One region of the Streptomyces sp. NPDC087420 genome, then DNA from elsewhere that is predicted to be linked to it. Evidence: riboswitches for the same ligand, from Rfam matches in the RefSeq annotation. Region 1 holds a riboswitch; the other holds the start of a gene.
The links. Region 1 has a riboswitch for cobalamin ahead of ACIO1C_RS34420 (cobalamin biosynthesis protein). Riboswitches for the same ligand answer to the same signal wherever they lie in the genome.
Positions count from the first base shown of each region.

Region 2: it holds a riboswitch for cobalamin, as region 1 does, so the genes downstream of both, metE (5-methyltetrahydropteroyltriglutamate--homocysteine S-methyltransferase) here and ACIO1C_RS34420 (cobalamin biosynthesis protein) in region 1, are expected to answer to the same signal.

Region 1 covers NZ_JBIUXU010000023.1:53,852-60,994, reverse strand. Annotated here, with positions in the region: gene ACIO1C_RS34425 (cobyric acid synthase) at 1-1,520, opposite strand, end outside; gene ACIO1C_RS34420 (cobalamin biosynthesis protein) at 1,517-2,617, opposite strand; cobalamin riboswitch at 2,855-3,003, opposite strand; gene ACIO1C_RS34415 (hypothetical protein) at 3,108-3,344, opposite strand; gene ACIO1C_RS34410 (anion permease) at 3,357-4,628, opposite strand; gene ACIO1C_RS34405 (class II aldolase/adducin family protein) at 4,798-5,493, shown strand; gene ACIO1C_RS34400 (alpha/beta hydrolase) at 5,659-6,786, shown strand; gene ACIO1C_RS34395 (hypothetical protein) at 7,009-7,143, shown strand, end outside.
Region 2 covers NZ_JBIUXU010000001.1:793,717-800,859, forward strand. Annotated here, with positions in the region: gene metE (5-methyltetrahydropteroyltriglutamate--homocysteine S-methyltransferase) at 1-1,902, opposite strand, end outside; cobalamin riboswitch at 2,064-2,282, opposite strand; gene ACIO1C_RS03390 (ScbR family autoregulator-binding transcription factor) at 2,350-2,991, opposite strand; gene ACIO1C_RS03395 (type III polyketide synthase) at 3,472-4,611, shown strand; gene ACIO1C_RS03400 (cytochrome P450) at 4,613-5,953, shown strand; gene ACIO1C_RS03405 (cupin domain-containing protein) at 6,023-6,589, shown strand; gene ACIO1C_RS03410 (hypothetical protein) at 6,615-7,143, shown strand, end outside.

The sequences.
Region 1 (7,143 bases):
GGCAACCCCCCAGGAGCACCCCCCTCGATCAGCCGCCACAACGCGTCCGTGTCCGCGTGCTCCTCCACCAGGTCCCCCAGCAGATCGAGCTGTTCCTCCCGCAGCGCCCCGAAGCTCGTGTCCGGCGCCGGTACGAACCGCCGCCCCGCCTCCCGCGCGACCTCCACGAGAAACCGCCGCCGGAACGCGTCGTTCTCCAGCACCCCGTGCCAGTGCGTCCCCCGCACGGAACCCACCCGGCACCCGTCCACCGCCACCCCGCCCCCGTCGGAGACAAACGCCGAGCCGCCGCCGACCTCCGCGACCCCGTGGTGGATCTCGTACCCCTCCACGGGCTCACCGAGCGCGACGCCCACCGGCCGCCCCAGCGTCTTCTCGCGCGCGAACCGCACCCGTACCGGCAGAAGCCCCAGCCCCGCCACGACCCCGGCCCGCGACTCCACCTCGTCGTCGATCAGCTCGCCGAGCACCTGGTAGCCGCCGCAGATGCCCAGTACGGGACGACCCTCCGCCGCCCGCCGGGCCACCGCGTCCGCGAGGCCGCGCTCCCGCAGCCAGGCCAGGGCGCCCACGGTGCCGCGGGTGCCGGGTATGACGACCAGGTCCGCGTCGGCCAGTTCCTCCGCCCGGTCCACGAACCGCACGACCACCCCCGGCTCGGCCGCCAGCGCGTCCACGTCGGTGAAGTTGGACATCAGCGGTACGGCGCACACCGCGACGCGCAGCACGTCCTCGCCGTACGGGACGGACGCCGCGGACTCCCGTACCGACCCGCGGAGCGACACCCGCAGGCCGTCCTCCTCGTCGATGCCGAGCCCCGGCCGCCACGGCAGGACACCGAGGGTCGCCCGCCCGGTCAGACCGCGCAGCATCTCCAACCCCGGTTCCAGCAGGGAGACATCGCCCCGGAACTTGTTGACGACGTACCCCGCGACCAGCGCCTGGTCCTCGGCGCTCAGCAGCGCGGTCGTCCCGAAGAACGAGGCGAAGACCCCGCCCCGGTCGATGTCGCCGACCACGACGACCGGCAGGCGGGCGGCGCGGGCGATGCCCATGTTGACGATGTCGGTGCGGCGGAGGTTGATCTCGGCGGGGCTGCCGGCGCCTTCGCAGATCACGGCGTCGTACGTACGGCGCAGCTCGGCCAGGCACTCCAGTACGGTGCCCAGCAGCGCTTCCTGGCGGCCTCCGTGGTAGCCCCTGGCGCTCATCTCGCCGACCGGCCGTCCCATGAGGACCACTTGACTGCTCCGGTCGCCGCCCGGTTTCAGCAGTACGGGGTTCATCAGCGCGGTCGGCTCGACGCGGGCGGCCTGCGCCTGCATGGCCTGGGCCCGGCCGATCTCGGCGCCTTCGCGCGTCACGAACGAGTTGAGCGACATGTTCTGGCCCTTGAAGGGCGCGACTTTGACACCCTGCCGCACGAGCCACCGACAGACGCCCGCGGTGACGACACTCTTGCCCGCGTCGGAGGTGGTCCCGGCGATCAGCACCCCGCCCCCAAGCCCACCGCGCCTCACGACGGCCTCCCCACACCGGCACCGCCACCGGTGCCCACACCGCCACCGGCACCCGCTCCGGCAACGGCACCCGCACCGAAGCCCGCGCCGACGCCCCCGTCGGCCTTCGCCCTCGCTCCCGAAGCCGCCGCGTACGCGAACCGACCCGCCACGCACACCGCCAGCGCCAACCCGCTCACCCGCCGGGACAGCCGTACGGCCCGCTCGATGTCGGCGACTTCCACCGCCCGGCCGCCACCGTTCAGTACGGGGCGGTGCTCGACCCGGCCGCCGTAAGCAAGCGTTCCGCCCAGCCGTACGCCCAGCGCGCCCGCGAACGAGGTTTCCACCGGGCCCGCGTTGGGGCTCGGGTGCTTGCGCGCGTCGCGCCGTACCGCCCGCCACGCCCCGCGTGGGTTGCCACCCGCGACAACGGCCAGCGCGGCGGTCAGCCGGGCGCCGGGCCAGCCGGCCACGTCGTCCAGGCGGGCCGAGGCCCAGCCGAACCGGCGGTATTTCGGGGACTTGTGTCCCACCATCGCGTCCAGCGTGTTCACGGCCCGGAACCCGGCCAGCCCGGGGACCCCGGCCAGGGCGCCCCACACGAGCGCGCCCACCACCGCGTCGGAGGTGTTCTCGGCCACGGACTCCACGACGGCCCGCGCGATCTGCTGGGCGTCGAGGGACTGCGGGTCACGGCCGCACAGGTGCGGCAGCCGCTCCCGGGCCAGTTCGACGTTCCCGGCGCCGAGCGCCCGGCCGATGGCCCGCGCCTCGCGCGCCAGGGACGTACCGCCGACGACGGACCAGGTGGTCGCGGCCGTCAGCGCGACCGAGGCGACACCACGGCCCGCGAGCCCGGCAACTCCCGCCGCCCCGACCCCCGTACGCCCTCGCGCCCCGCGTCCCCGCACCCCGCGCCCCACCACCGCGCCCAGTCCGGCGGCCCCGCCCGCGCAGACCAGCGTGTGCAACGCGCCCCAGCCCCGGTGGTCCCGCCACAGCACGCGCTCCACGGCCCCCGCGGCCCGTCCGAACGCCGCGACCGGATGGCCCCGGCGAGGATCGCCCAGCAGTAGGTCGGCGAGCAGGCCGCCGACGGCCCCGTACGCGTGGATCCGCGCGGCGTCCCAGCCGGCCGACCGGGCCGGGTCCGCGCCCGCCCAGGCTCCGGCCCCGGAGGCAGCGGAAGCGGATGAGGAGGAAGCGACCGAAGCGGCAGAAGCGACCGAAGCGGCAGAAGAGACCGAAGCGGCAGAAGAGACCGAAGCGGCAGAAGTTGCGGCGCGGGCGGAAGCCCAAAGGTCGCGGCCAGGCATGGCGACGTGTCCTCACTCAGGGTCCGCGCCCCGGCTCGACGGAAACGCGGCGGCGAGAGTTCCTGGCTCCCGGGGACGTTTCCCCGAAGGGACACCGTGCCCGGTGACAGTGGCGGGACCGCGCCGGATTCGCACCGGCTTCCTCTGCTGCCGCCGTAATTGGCCCCGGCAGTCCACCACGCTGCGAGAACGCCCGTCAACCCGCCCTTGACCTGCGACGGGGCAGTGTGCGAAGCCCCACACGAAAGACCCGGGGGCCAGGCCCCCGGGTCTTTCGCCGTACGTACGGTCAGGCCACGATCAGGTAGATGCCGTACGCCACCGCCGCCGCGCACAGCGCGAAGCACGCGTAGGCGCCGGTGCGCGCCAGGGCCACGGAGCCACCTGCGGACCCCCCGGCCGACTCCGAGGCCGATTCCTGCTTGGCCAATGCCACGATGCCGAGGGTGAACAGGCCCACCAGACCGATGGTGGACACGAGGCTGACGCCGAACACGGAGCCGAGGGCTGCCCAGTCGATTTTCATGTGATCGCTTCCTTAGACCGTGGCGGTTCGCGCCGACTCGCCGGCGACGGCGGGCGGGGCGGGCAGGGCGACAGGCCCGGGGATGGTGGTCGTCAGACCGGCGGTAGCGACGTCCACGGACGCGATGTCCGCCACCGTCAGACCGGAAGCGGGGATGTCCACCCCCACGTTCACCGGCACCACGTCGGCCCCCGTCACGTTCGTGTGGTCCACCGGCCGGCGCCGCGACGCGAGCCAGATCGCACCGGAGACGGCGACGAGCAGGATCGCCACGACGGTGACGCCCCAGGTGCCGTGGCCGGTCAGGAACTCCGCCCCGGCGGCGACCAGACCCGCGGCGGGCAGGGTCAGCCCCCAGGCGATGAACATCCGGGTCGCGGTCGACCACCGGACGACCCCGCCCTTGCGGCCCAGCCCGGCGCCCATCACGGCACCGGAGCAGGACTGCGTGGTGGAGAGCGAGAAGCCGAGGTGCGAGGAGGCCAGGATGACCGTCGCGGCGCTGGTCTGGGCGGCGAAGCCCTGCTGCGGGCGCAGGTCGGTGAGGCCGGTGCCCATGGTCTTGATGATGCGCCAGCCACCGAGGTACGTGCCGAGCGCGATCGCCGTGCCCGCCGAGACGATGACCCACAGCGGCGGGTTGGAGCCGGGGGAGAGGACCCCGCCGGTGACCAGCGCCAGCGTGATGACGCCCATGGTCTTCTGCGCGTCGTTGGTGCCGTGGGCGAGGGAGACCAGGCCGGCGGAGGCGATCTGCCCGGCCCGGAAGCCCTTGGCCGTGGCCTTCTCGTCCGTACGGGCGCTGACGCGGTACGTCAGCCGGGTGGCGAGCATGGCCGCGAGCCCCGCGACGAGCGGGGCGGCGAGCGCCGGGATCAGGACCTTGGTGATGACGACGCCGCCGTTGACACCGGAGGTGCCGACGGACATCAGGGTGGCGCCGATGAGGCCGCCGAACAGGGCGTGGGAGGAGCTCGACGGGAGCCCCAGCAGCCACGTGAAGAGATTCCAGATGATCGCGCCGACCAGCGCCGCGAAGATCACTTCCGTACGGATGCCCGATTCGTTGATGAGTCCGCCGGAGATCGTCTTGGCGACCTCCACGGACAGGAACGCGCCGACGAGATTCAGGACGGCGGACATCGCCACCGCCGTCTTGGGCTTCAGGGCGCCGGTCGAGATGGTCGTCGCCATCGCGTTGGCGGTGTCGTGGAAACCGTTCGTGAAATCGAACACGAGAGCCGTCGCGATCACGATCGCGAGCAGCAGCGTGAAGTGTTCCATTTACCCAGGCAATCGTTCGACGTCGGTGGCCACGGTGAACGTAAGGATGCAGGGTGAACGGAAGGTTAACTAGGGAGGTACTCGGGGTGTCTCTCCTGAAGGGCTCTCCGGTCACCCTGATTTGTTGTCCGACCTGCCCTTTTTCCGCCCCGCCTGACAAGATCGTCATATGACGGATCATCTGACCGGACGGGCCGCGGAGCGCCCCGCCGAGGGGCATGGGGACGCGCGCGACCGGGCCTGGGCGGAGCTGGTGGCGACCGCGCGCAGGACCACCGCGGAAGGGCTCGTCGTGGGCACGTCGGGCAATGTCTCCGTACGGGTCGGGGACGAAGTCCTCGTCACCCCGAGCGGGGTGCCGTACGACCGTCTCACGGCCGGCGACCTGGTCGCCGTCGACCTCTCGGGACGCCAGGTCTCGGGCCGTCTCGGCCCGACGAGCGAGCTGCCGCTCCACCTGGAGATCTACCGCACCACGGACGCCTCCGCCGTGGTCCACACCCACGCCGTCCACGCCACCGCCGTCTCGACCCTCGTCACCGAACTGCCGCTGATCCACTACATGGCGGCGGCCCTCGGCGGCCCGGTGCGGGTGGCTCCCTACGCCACGTACGGCACGCCCGAACTGGCCGCGCACATGCTCGATGCCCTGCGCGACCGTACGGGCTGCCTGCTCCGGAACCACGGAACCGTCACCTACGGCGACTCCCTCGACCGGGCGTACGACCGCACGGCCCAGCTGGAGTGGATGTGCCGCGTCTGGCTCACGGCGTCCTCGGTCCCCGGCCGCACCCCGGCCCTGCTCTCCGAGGCCCAGGTCGCCGAGGTCGGCGAGAAGCTCAAGGGCTACGGCCAGAAGCCCTGAGGCCCGGAAGCCCTGAGGCTCTGAGGCCCGAAAGCCCTGAGGCCCGGAATCGCTGAGGCCCTGAGGCCCAAGAGCCGGGGCGACATCCCCGGCAGCCGCCACGTCCGCAGCCCTGACGGCCCACGCCCGGTGGCCGTCCGCCGCCGTCGTACCGACACTGAGGAGATGCGCCCGGCAACTGTGACGGCAGCGGCCGTCTCCACACTCATCGGTGTCGGCGCGGCCGCGGTGGCGGCCGGCCGGTACGCCAGCGATGCCGCGCTCAAGGCATCGCCCGGGCGCTCCCTGCCCGGCGACCCCTGGCTGACCGTGCACGCCACGGCCGCCGGACACGTCACCCTGACCCGCTGCCTCGCCTCCGTGCGGCCCGGGACGTACGGCCTTGAGGCGCCCGGCCTCCACGCGGTCGTCGGGCCCGTCCTCGACGGGGAGGCGCGCGACGCCGACACCGTCGTACGGCGGCTGGAGCGCGTCAGCCGGGGCACCCTCGCCCCCGGCGCGCGCGTGCGGCTCACCCCCCAGCTGTACAGCGGCGATCCCACCACGGCCCTCGGGATCGACCACAAGGACGTGCTGATCCCGGGTGAACTGGGCGCGCTGCCCGCGTGGTTCGTACCGGGGGACCGCGAGACCTGGGTGATCACCACCCACGGCCTGGGCACCACCCGCGAGCACCCGCTGAACCTCCTGCCGTTCCTCACCGGCCAGCAGTTCCCGGTGCTCGACCTCGCCTACCGGGGCGACGCGGGCGCGCCCCGCTCCCCGGACGGCCTCGGGCACCTCGGCGACTCCGAATGGCGCGATCTCGACGCGGCGATCCGCTACGCCGTCCGGTACGGCGCCGAGCGGGTGATCCTGTACGGCTGGTCCACCGGCGCCTCCATGGCGCTGCGCGCCGCGGCGGACTCCACGCTCACCGCGCGGATCTCCGGCCTGGTGCTGGACTCGCCGGTGCTCGACTGGGAGTCCACGCTGCGGGCGCTCGCCTCGGCCCGCCGGGTCCCGGCGGCGCTGATGCCGCTCGCCGTCAGGGCGGCCCAGGGGAGCACCGGACTGCACGGGAACCGGCTGCGCCAGGCCGCGGACCCCCGGAACCTGCGGGTCCCCACCCTGATCTTCCACGGCCCCGGCGACATCCTCACGCCGTGGGAACCCGCCCGCGCCCTCGCCGCCCACCGGCCGGAGCTGATCTTCCTTCACCCCGTGGCGCACGCCCCGCACGGCGCGATGTGGAACGCCGATCCCGAGGACTACGAGGAAACCCTCCGCCGCTTCCTCGTCCCCCTGATGTAGCGGACGCGGATGTGACGGACGCGGATGCAACGGATGCGGATGAGACGCGGATGGAGCGGACGCACCACCCCGCGAACCGCCCCCGCCGGGACTCCGGAAGCGCGCTTTCACCCCATCCGTACCACTCCGTTGAGCTCGTGTGAGGGGCTCCCTCCACCGGGTCAGGAGCGAGGGGAGAGGTTCCGTTTGGGCTTTCGGGCAGTCACCGGGAAGACTGCCCCCGTGACGTCCCGAAAGCCTGATGAGCAATTGGCGCGCAACTCCAGACTCCGACTTGTCACCCCGAGGCCGTTGACCACGGCACGACGGGCTGTGACCGACGGGCGCAGCCGCCCCGCACCCCGGCCGCCCGAGGGC
Region 2 (7,143 bases), on a different contig from region 1:
GTCGAGATACGCCGGCCGGTCGTCCGCGCGCAGCGGCAGCGTCTCGCGCAGGGCGGGCTCGTCCACCTGGATGACCGAAGTCCCGGCCGCCTCCAGGTCGTTCACCTCGTCGCGCAGCGCGAGGGCGACCTGCCGGGCGGTGTCGCCGAGCGGCTGGTCGTCACGGACGAAGGACCAGGCCAGCATGGTGACGGGACCGGTGAGCATGCCCTTGACGGGCCGGTCGGTCACCGACTGGGCGTACGTGGTCCAGCGCACGGTCATCGGCTCGGGACGCGAGATGTCCCCGGCCAGGACCGGCGGGCGGACGTAACGGGTGCCGTACGACTGCACCCACCCCTGCCGGGTCGCGAGATAGCCGGTGAGCTGTTCGGCGAAGTACTGGACCATGTCGTTGCGTTCGGGCTCGCCGTGCACCAGCACGTCGAGGCCGGCCTTCTCCTGGAAGGAGAGGACCTCCCGGATCTCGGCCTCGATGCGCTCGTCGTACCCGGCGGTGTCGATGCGTCCCGCGCGCAGATCGGCGCGTGCGGTGCGCAGTTCGTTCGTCTGCGGGAACGAGCCGATGGTGGTGGTCGGCAGCAACGGCAGCCCGAGGTGCGCACGCTGGGCCGTCGCCCGCTCCGGGTACGGCGCGGCGCGGCGCCCGTCCGCGTCGGTGACGGCCGTCGCGCGGGCCCGTACCACCGGGTCGTTGGTGAGAGCTGACCCCGCGCGGGAGGCCAGGTCGGCCCGGTTCGCGGCCAGTTCGGCGGCGATCGTGTCGGTGCCCCGCGCGAGACCGCGGGCCAGCGTGACGATCTCCTCGGTCTTCTGGCGCGCGAAGGCGAGCCAGCGGAGGATCTCCGGATCGATGTCCCGCTCGGCCGTGACGTCGAGCGGGACGTGCAGGAGCGAGCAGGAGGAGGACACATCGACGCGGTCGGCGAGCCCGAGGAGCGTACCGAGGACCGACAGGGACTTCTCGAAGTCGTTGATCCAGATGTTGCGGCCGTTGACGACGCCCGCGACCAGGCGCTTGCCGGGCAGCCCGCCGACGGCCGCGAGGGCGTCGAGGTTGGCGGCGGCCGGTCCCGTGAAGTCGAGGGCGAGCCCCTCGACGGGCGCCCCGGCGAGGACGGGCAGGGCGTCGCCGAGCCGGTCGAAGTAGGAGGCGACCAGCAGTTTCGGCCGGTCGGTCAGCGCGCCGAGGCCCCGGTAGGCGCGGGTTGTGGCCTCCAGCTCGGCCGGGGTCCTGTCCTCGACCAGCGCGGGTTCGTCGAGCTGCGCCCACTCGGCGCCGGCGGCGCGCAGGTCGGCCAGGACCTCCGCGTACACCGGAAGCAGCCGGTCGAGCAGCGTCAGCGGCTCGAAGTCCGGGGCGACACCGGGGGCGGGCTTGGCCAGCAGCAGATAGGTGACCGGGCCCACGAGCACGGGGCGCGCCGTGAGGCCCAGCGCGAGGGCTTCCCCCAGCTCGGCGACCGGCTTGGTGGAATCGGCGGTGAACACGGTCTCGGGGCCCAGCTCGGGGACGAGGTAGTGGTAGTTCGTGTCGAACCACTTGGTCATCTCCAGCGGCGCGACCTCCTGCGTGCCGCGCGCCATCGCGAAATACCCGTCGAGGGCGTCCGCCGCGACGGCGGCGCGGTGGCGTGCGGGGATCGCGCCGACCATGACGCTGGTGTCGAGGACGTGGTCGTAGTACGAGAAGTCACCGGTGGGCACCTCGTGGACGCCGGCGTCGGCGAGCCGCCGCCAGTTCGTACGGCGCAGTCCGGCGGCCGTGTCGCGCAACGCGTCGGCGCCGACGGTGCCTTTCCAGTAGCCCTCGACGGCCTTCTTCAGTTCGCGGTTCTGGCCCTGGCGGGGGTAGCCGTGCACGGTCGCCCGTGCTGCCGCGGCTGCGGACTTGTCTGTCACAGAACTCTCCTTCGCGAGCGGTTCTCTGCCGTCCCGGGGACGGTCGAGGGCGCGAAAGGAGCGACACGTCGGAGGGGCCACGTCCCGGGTGTCCGGGTACGCGCGACCGCCTGACATGCACGCCGACCCGCCCACGAGGTCACCGGGATCTCCGTGCGCGGTGTTCGCGCGCGGGCAGTGGCAGGTCTTCGGACTCGTGGGCGCGTCTCGTCGGACAAGACACCTACTGGCCGTCGCTTCCCAGACCCGATCCGGATCCAGTGCTGATGACGGCGGTCGTTCCCACTCACCGCTGCGGGGCAGTCCCGGATTCCCACCGGGTTCCCTCTTACGACGCCGCTGCCTGGCTGACAGGGCGAACCAACTGCATACGTCACCCTATGCCCTCATGTGAAGCGCCGGGAGCCCCTTTCGTATTCCGGACGGCGGGAAGGCCCGCTCACCGGATCAGGCCGCCATGATCGCCTCTGTCACCCGCGCCCCGCGGTCGGGCGCGGTGTCGATGCTCGGCATCAGGCCCGGGACCGCGATGCTGGGCAGGATGTGTCCCCACAGTATTGATATCCGCCGCCCGAGATCCTCGCGATTTGTCAGCGCGCGGGACATCAGCTGGATGCCGGCGAACGCGCCGACCAGCAGTTCGACCGTGTCCTGCGGGCGCACGCTGGGGAGCAACTCACCCTGCGCGCGTGCCTCTTCCATCAGGGACACCAGATGGACGGGCCACTGGCGGAAGGGGCCGCTGTGGTCGACGCCCGGGGGAGCGCTCTGGTCCACGGTGAGCCGGACGCTTCCCCTGAGCAGCGCGTTGTCCAGGAGCCGGTGGGCCACCGCGAAGGTGATGTCGATGACTTCCTGGAGCTTGCAGGGCTGCGAAGGCACGGTGCCGAGCTGCACCTGCTCGTCCAGGACCGCCTGGGCCAGGGCTTCCTTCGACTGGAAGTGGAAGTACAGGGCGCCCTTGGTGACCTGAGCGCGCTCCAGAACCATGGTGAGGGTCGTGGAGGAGTAGCCGTACTCGTCGAAGACCGCGCCGGCCGCCTCCAGAATCGCCATGCGCGTCCTGATGGCGCGCTCCTGTGTTGCCATGAATGACCCTTCCGCGCAGCCGGGTTGACCAGCACAAAACAAACCGCCCAGCCCGTACTATAGGGCTCAACGACTCCCCGAATGTCTCTCCCGCGCCGAAACCTTGGGACGGAGAGAGGTCTCCGGGACTCGCGAGTCCCATGGTGTCACCGGTACAGGACGGCCGGTTTTCGGCTTCCGCCCCGTTCGGTGGACGGGTCGTGACCCACGGTCGCCGGACCGGTGGTGGCGCCGGACAGGCCCTAAGCGGCGCGATCGGGGACCGGGCGCCGCGCCCACGAACGGACGATGCGCCCATTTCGCGCTTACTTTCCGTAGTCATAGGTAAGATCCCTGACGGTCCTTCGGGTCCCGCCCCCTCGCTCCCCTGACACTCCTCCCAGGGGCCAGTTTCCGGCAGTTCCCCAGGTTGCGGGGTGGTGGGCCACCACAGAGTGTGGGCCGCAGTTCACAGCGAACACGAACGAAGGAGAGCGCGTCGTGGCCACTCTGTGTAAGCCCGATGTGTCGGTTCCCGAGCATGTGATCACCATGGAGGACACCCTCGCCCTGGCGCGGTCGCTCCACGCCGACCACCCGCAACTTCCCCTCGCGCTCCGGTTGATCGAGAACACCGGTGTGGCCAAGCGCCACCTCGTCCAGCCCATCGAGGAGACCCTCAGGCACCCCGGCTTCGAGGACCGCAACCGGCTGTACGAGTCCGAGGCGAAGGCACGGGTGCCCGCGGTGGTGAACCGCGCCCTGGACCACGCCGAGCTGCGTGCCTCCGACATCGACCTGATCATCTATGTCTCCTGCACCGGCTTCATGATGCCGTCGCTGACCGCCTGGCTGATCAACACCATGGACTTCCCCAGTCACACCAGGCAGTTGCCGATCGCCCAGCTCGGCTGCGCGGCGGGCGGCGCCGCCGTCAACCGGGCGCACGACTTCTGCCAGGCGTACCCCGACGCCAACGTGCTCATCGTGGCCTGCGAATTCTGCTCGCTCTGCTACCAGCCGACCGATCTCGGGGTCGGCTCGCTGCTCTCCAACGGCCTGTTCGGTGACGCGGTGGCCGCCGCCGTCGTCCGGGGCAAGGGCGGCACCGGCATCGCGCTGGAACGCAACGGCTCGCACCTCGTACCCGACACGACCGACTGGATCGCGTACAGCGTCCGGGCGACCGGCTTCCACTTCCTGCTGGACAAGCGGGTGCCCGGCACGATGGAACCCCTCGCCCCCGCCCTCCGCGCGATGGCGGTCCAGCACGGCTGGGACGCGGCGGCCCTCGACTTCTACATCATCCACGCGGGCGGGCCACGCATCCTGGACGACCTCAGTCACTTCCTGGAGGTCCCGCCCGAGGCGTTCCGCTTCAGCCGCGCCACCCTCACCGAGTACGGGAACATCGCCAGCGCCGTGGTCCTCGACGCGGTGCGCAGGCTGTTCGACGAGGGCGGTGTCGAGGACGGCGCCAGCGGGATCATCGCGGGCTTCGGGCCCGGCATCACCGCCGAGATGGCCCTCGGCCGCTGGTCCACCGACTCCCTCGCCGGCCCCGCGCTGTCCGAACGGCACGTCCTGGCCACCCCGGTCCACACCGACCGGCAGTCGCCCGCGACGGAACCGGTGAGCTGAGATGACCACCAACACACCGGAGACGGCGGCCCACACGCGGGACACCGCCGACACGGAGGCGCAACCGGAGGCGCAACCGGAGGCGGAACCCGAGCCCGAGTCCGCGCCGTCGGTCGCGGAGGCGGAGCCGGACGCGGAGCGGGACGCGGACTCACACCCGGTCCGGTTCTGGGCGGTGCCCCACCTGCCCGGGCTGGACTTCGACCCCTTCCTCGCCGAGCGGCTGCGCGAGGACCCGGTCAGCCGGATCAGGCTCCCCCACGGCGAGGGGTTCGCCTGGCTGATCACCCGGTACGAAGACGTCAAGCTGGTCACCGACGACACGCGCTTCAGCCGCCAGGCACTCGCCGGCCGCGACGTCACCCGGACGACCCCGCACTTCGTCACGCTCGACGCGGCCGTGGGTTTCGCCGACCCGCCCGACCACACCCGGCTGCGCCGCTCGGTCGACAAGGCGTTCACCTCCCGCGGTACCGCTCGCGTCGAGGAGCGCGCCCGGCGGACCATGGACGACCTCATCGACGGCATGCTGCGCGCGGGCGCGCCCGCCGATCTGATGGCACGGATCAACGGGCCGTTCCCCCTGGCCGTGGTCAGCGAGATCACGGGCGTGCCCGAGCACGACCGGCCCCTGATGGGGAAGTGGACGGAGTCGCTCCTGACATCGGCGTACAGCCGCGCCCACAGCGAGCGCGCCAGGGCGGAGGTCGGGGCCTACTTCACCGGCCTGATCGGCCGGCGGCGTACGAACGGCGGCGACGACCTCGCGGCGGTGCTGGCCGAGGCGGTGGAGACGGACGAGTTGACCCTCGAAGAAGCGGTCGCGACCGCCGTCCTCATCCAGATCGGCGGCGCCCACGCGGTCACCAGCAACAGCGCCACCATGCTCTACGCGCTGCTCACCCACCCCGACCACATGGCGCGGCTGCGCGCGGAGCCCGAGCTGCTGCCCGCGGCCGTCGAGGAGCTGCTGCGCTTCGTCCCGCACCGCGACGGCGTCGGCCTCGCCCGGATCGCCACCGAGGACGTGACGGTCCACGGGGTACGGATCCGGGCCGGCGAGGCCGTCTACGCCTCGTACCTCACCGCCAACCGGGACCCGGACGTCTTCACCGATCCCGGCCGGCTCGACTTCGACCGGGACCCCGCCCCGCATCTGGCCTTCGGGCACGGACCACACCACTGCGTCGGCCCGGCGCTCGCCCGGACGGCGTCCAGGATCATGATCGCGAGCCTGCTGGAGCGGCTGCCGCGGCTGCGGCTCGCCGTGCCGCGCGACGAGGTGCGCCGGCGGCGCGAGGCACTGATCCGCGGCCCCGAGGCGCTGCCCGTCCTCTGGTGAGCGGTCCGCCCGTACCCGTCCCTCCCCTTCCCTGCCGCCCATCCCTTCCGTCTCCTCCCGGAGGACCGCATGACCCTACTGACCCGCCGGACCGGGCTCGCGCGCCCCGAAGGCCTGGTCGTCCCGCCGGGAGGCGGCACGACCGTCCGTACCGCCTCCCAGGAGGTGACCTTCAAGGTCACCGGCGAACACTCCCGGGTCGCCTCCAGCTTCGAGGTCGTCGTCCCGCCGGGCTTCGACGTGGGCGCCCACCGGCACGCGCACAGCGAGGAGCTGTTCTACGTCCTCGACGGCGAGCTGGACGTGCTGGCCTTTGAACCACGGGTGCTGAGCGACGACTGGCGGCACTGGGAGTCCGCGTCGGGCCGCACGGTCGTACGGGCGACGGCGGGCACGGTCATCGTCGTCCCGCCGGGCTGTCCGCACGCGTTCGCCAACCGCGGCGACGGACCCGCGCGCATGTTCTTCCAGTCGTCCCCGCCCACGGACCACGAGCGGTACTTCGAGGAGCTGCTCGACATCCTCAAGCAGGAGGGCGCCCCGGACCCCGACGCCGTCAACGAGCTGCGCGTGCGCTACGACATCCAGCAGCTCACGCCCCTGCGGCACGACGCCCGGGGGGAAGCCCGGGTCTAGGAGACGACGGGTACGGGCACCGAGCATGGACGACGCACCGGTCACACGACACCCGCCCGCGCGGCCGTCCCGGCCGACGCGGTGGGCCGTCGCGGGGGTCCTGTGCGTCGTGCTCGCGCTGACCGTCGGCTGGTCGCTGATCGACGGCGCCCTCGACGACGACGAGCCCGTACGGGACAACACCGAGCTGGTGCTGGGGCCGGGCGACGACACACTCGTCCTGCGGGTGGTGGGCGAGGGCTGGCAGCTGAGCAAGGCGGGGAGCGATTCCGGCAGCGGCCTGGCCCTCTCGCGCGGCGGTGTCGACTTCGTCGCGAGCTACGTCGCCGTCCCCGTCACCACCACCGCCGACGCCGGAGAGCTGTGGCCGGGTCTGCGCAGGATCCAGTCGGCTGTGGACAGCGACAGCACGCTGGGCGCGCCGGCCCGGGCCACCAGCGCCGGGGGAGCGCCGGGCGCGACCGGGACGCTGCGCAGGGGCGGCCGCGCGGGCAGGGCCGCCGTGTGGGTGTCGCCGGGGCAGGACTACGCCGTCGAGATCACCGTACTGGCGG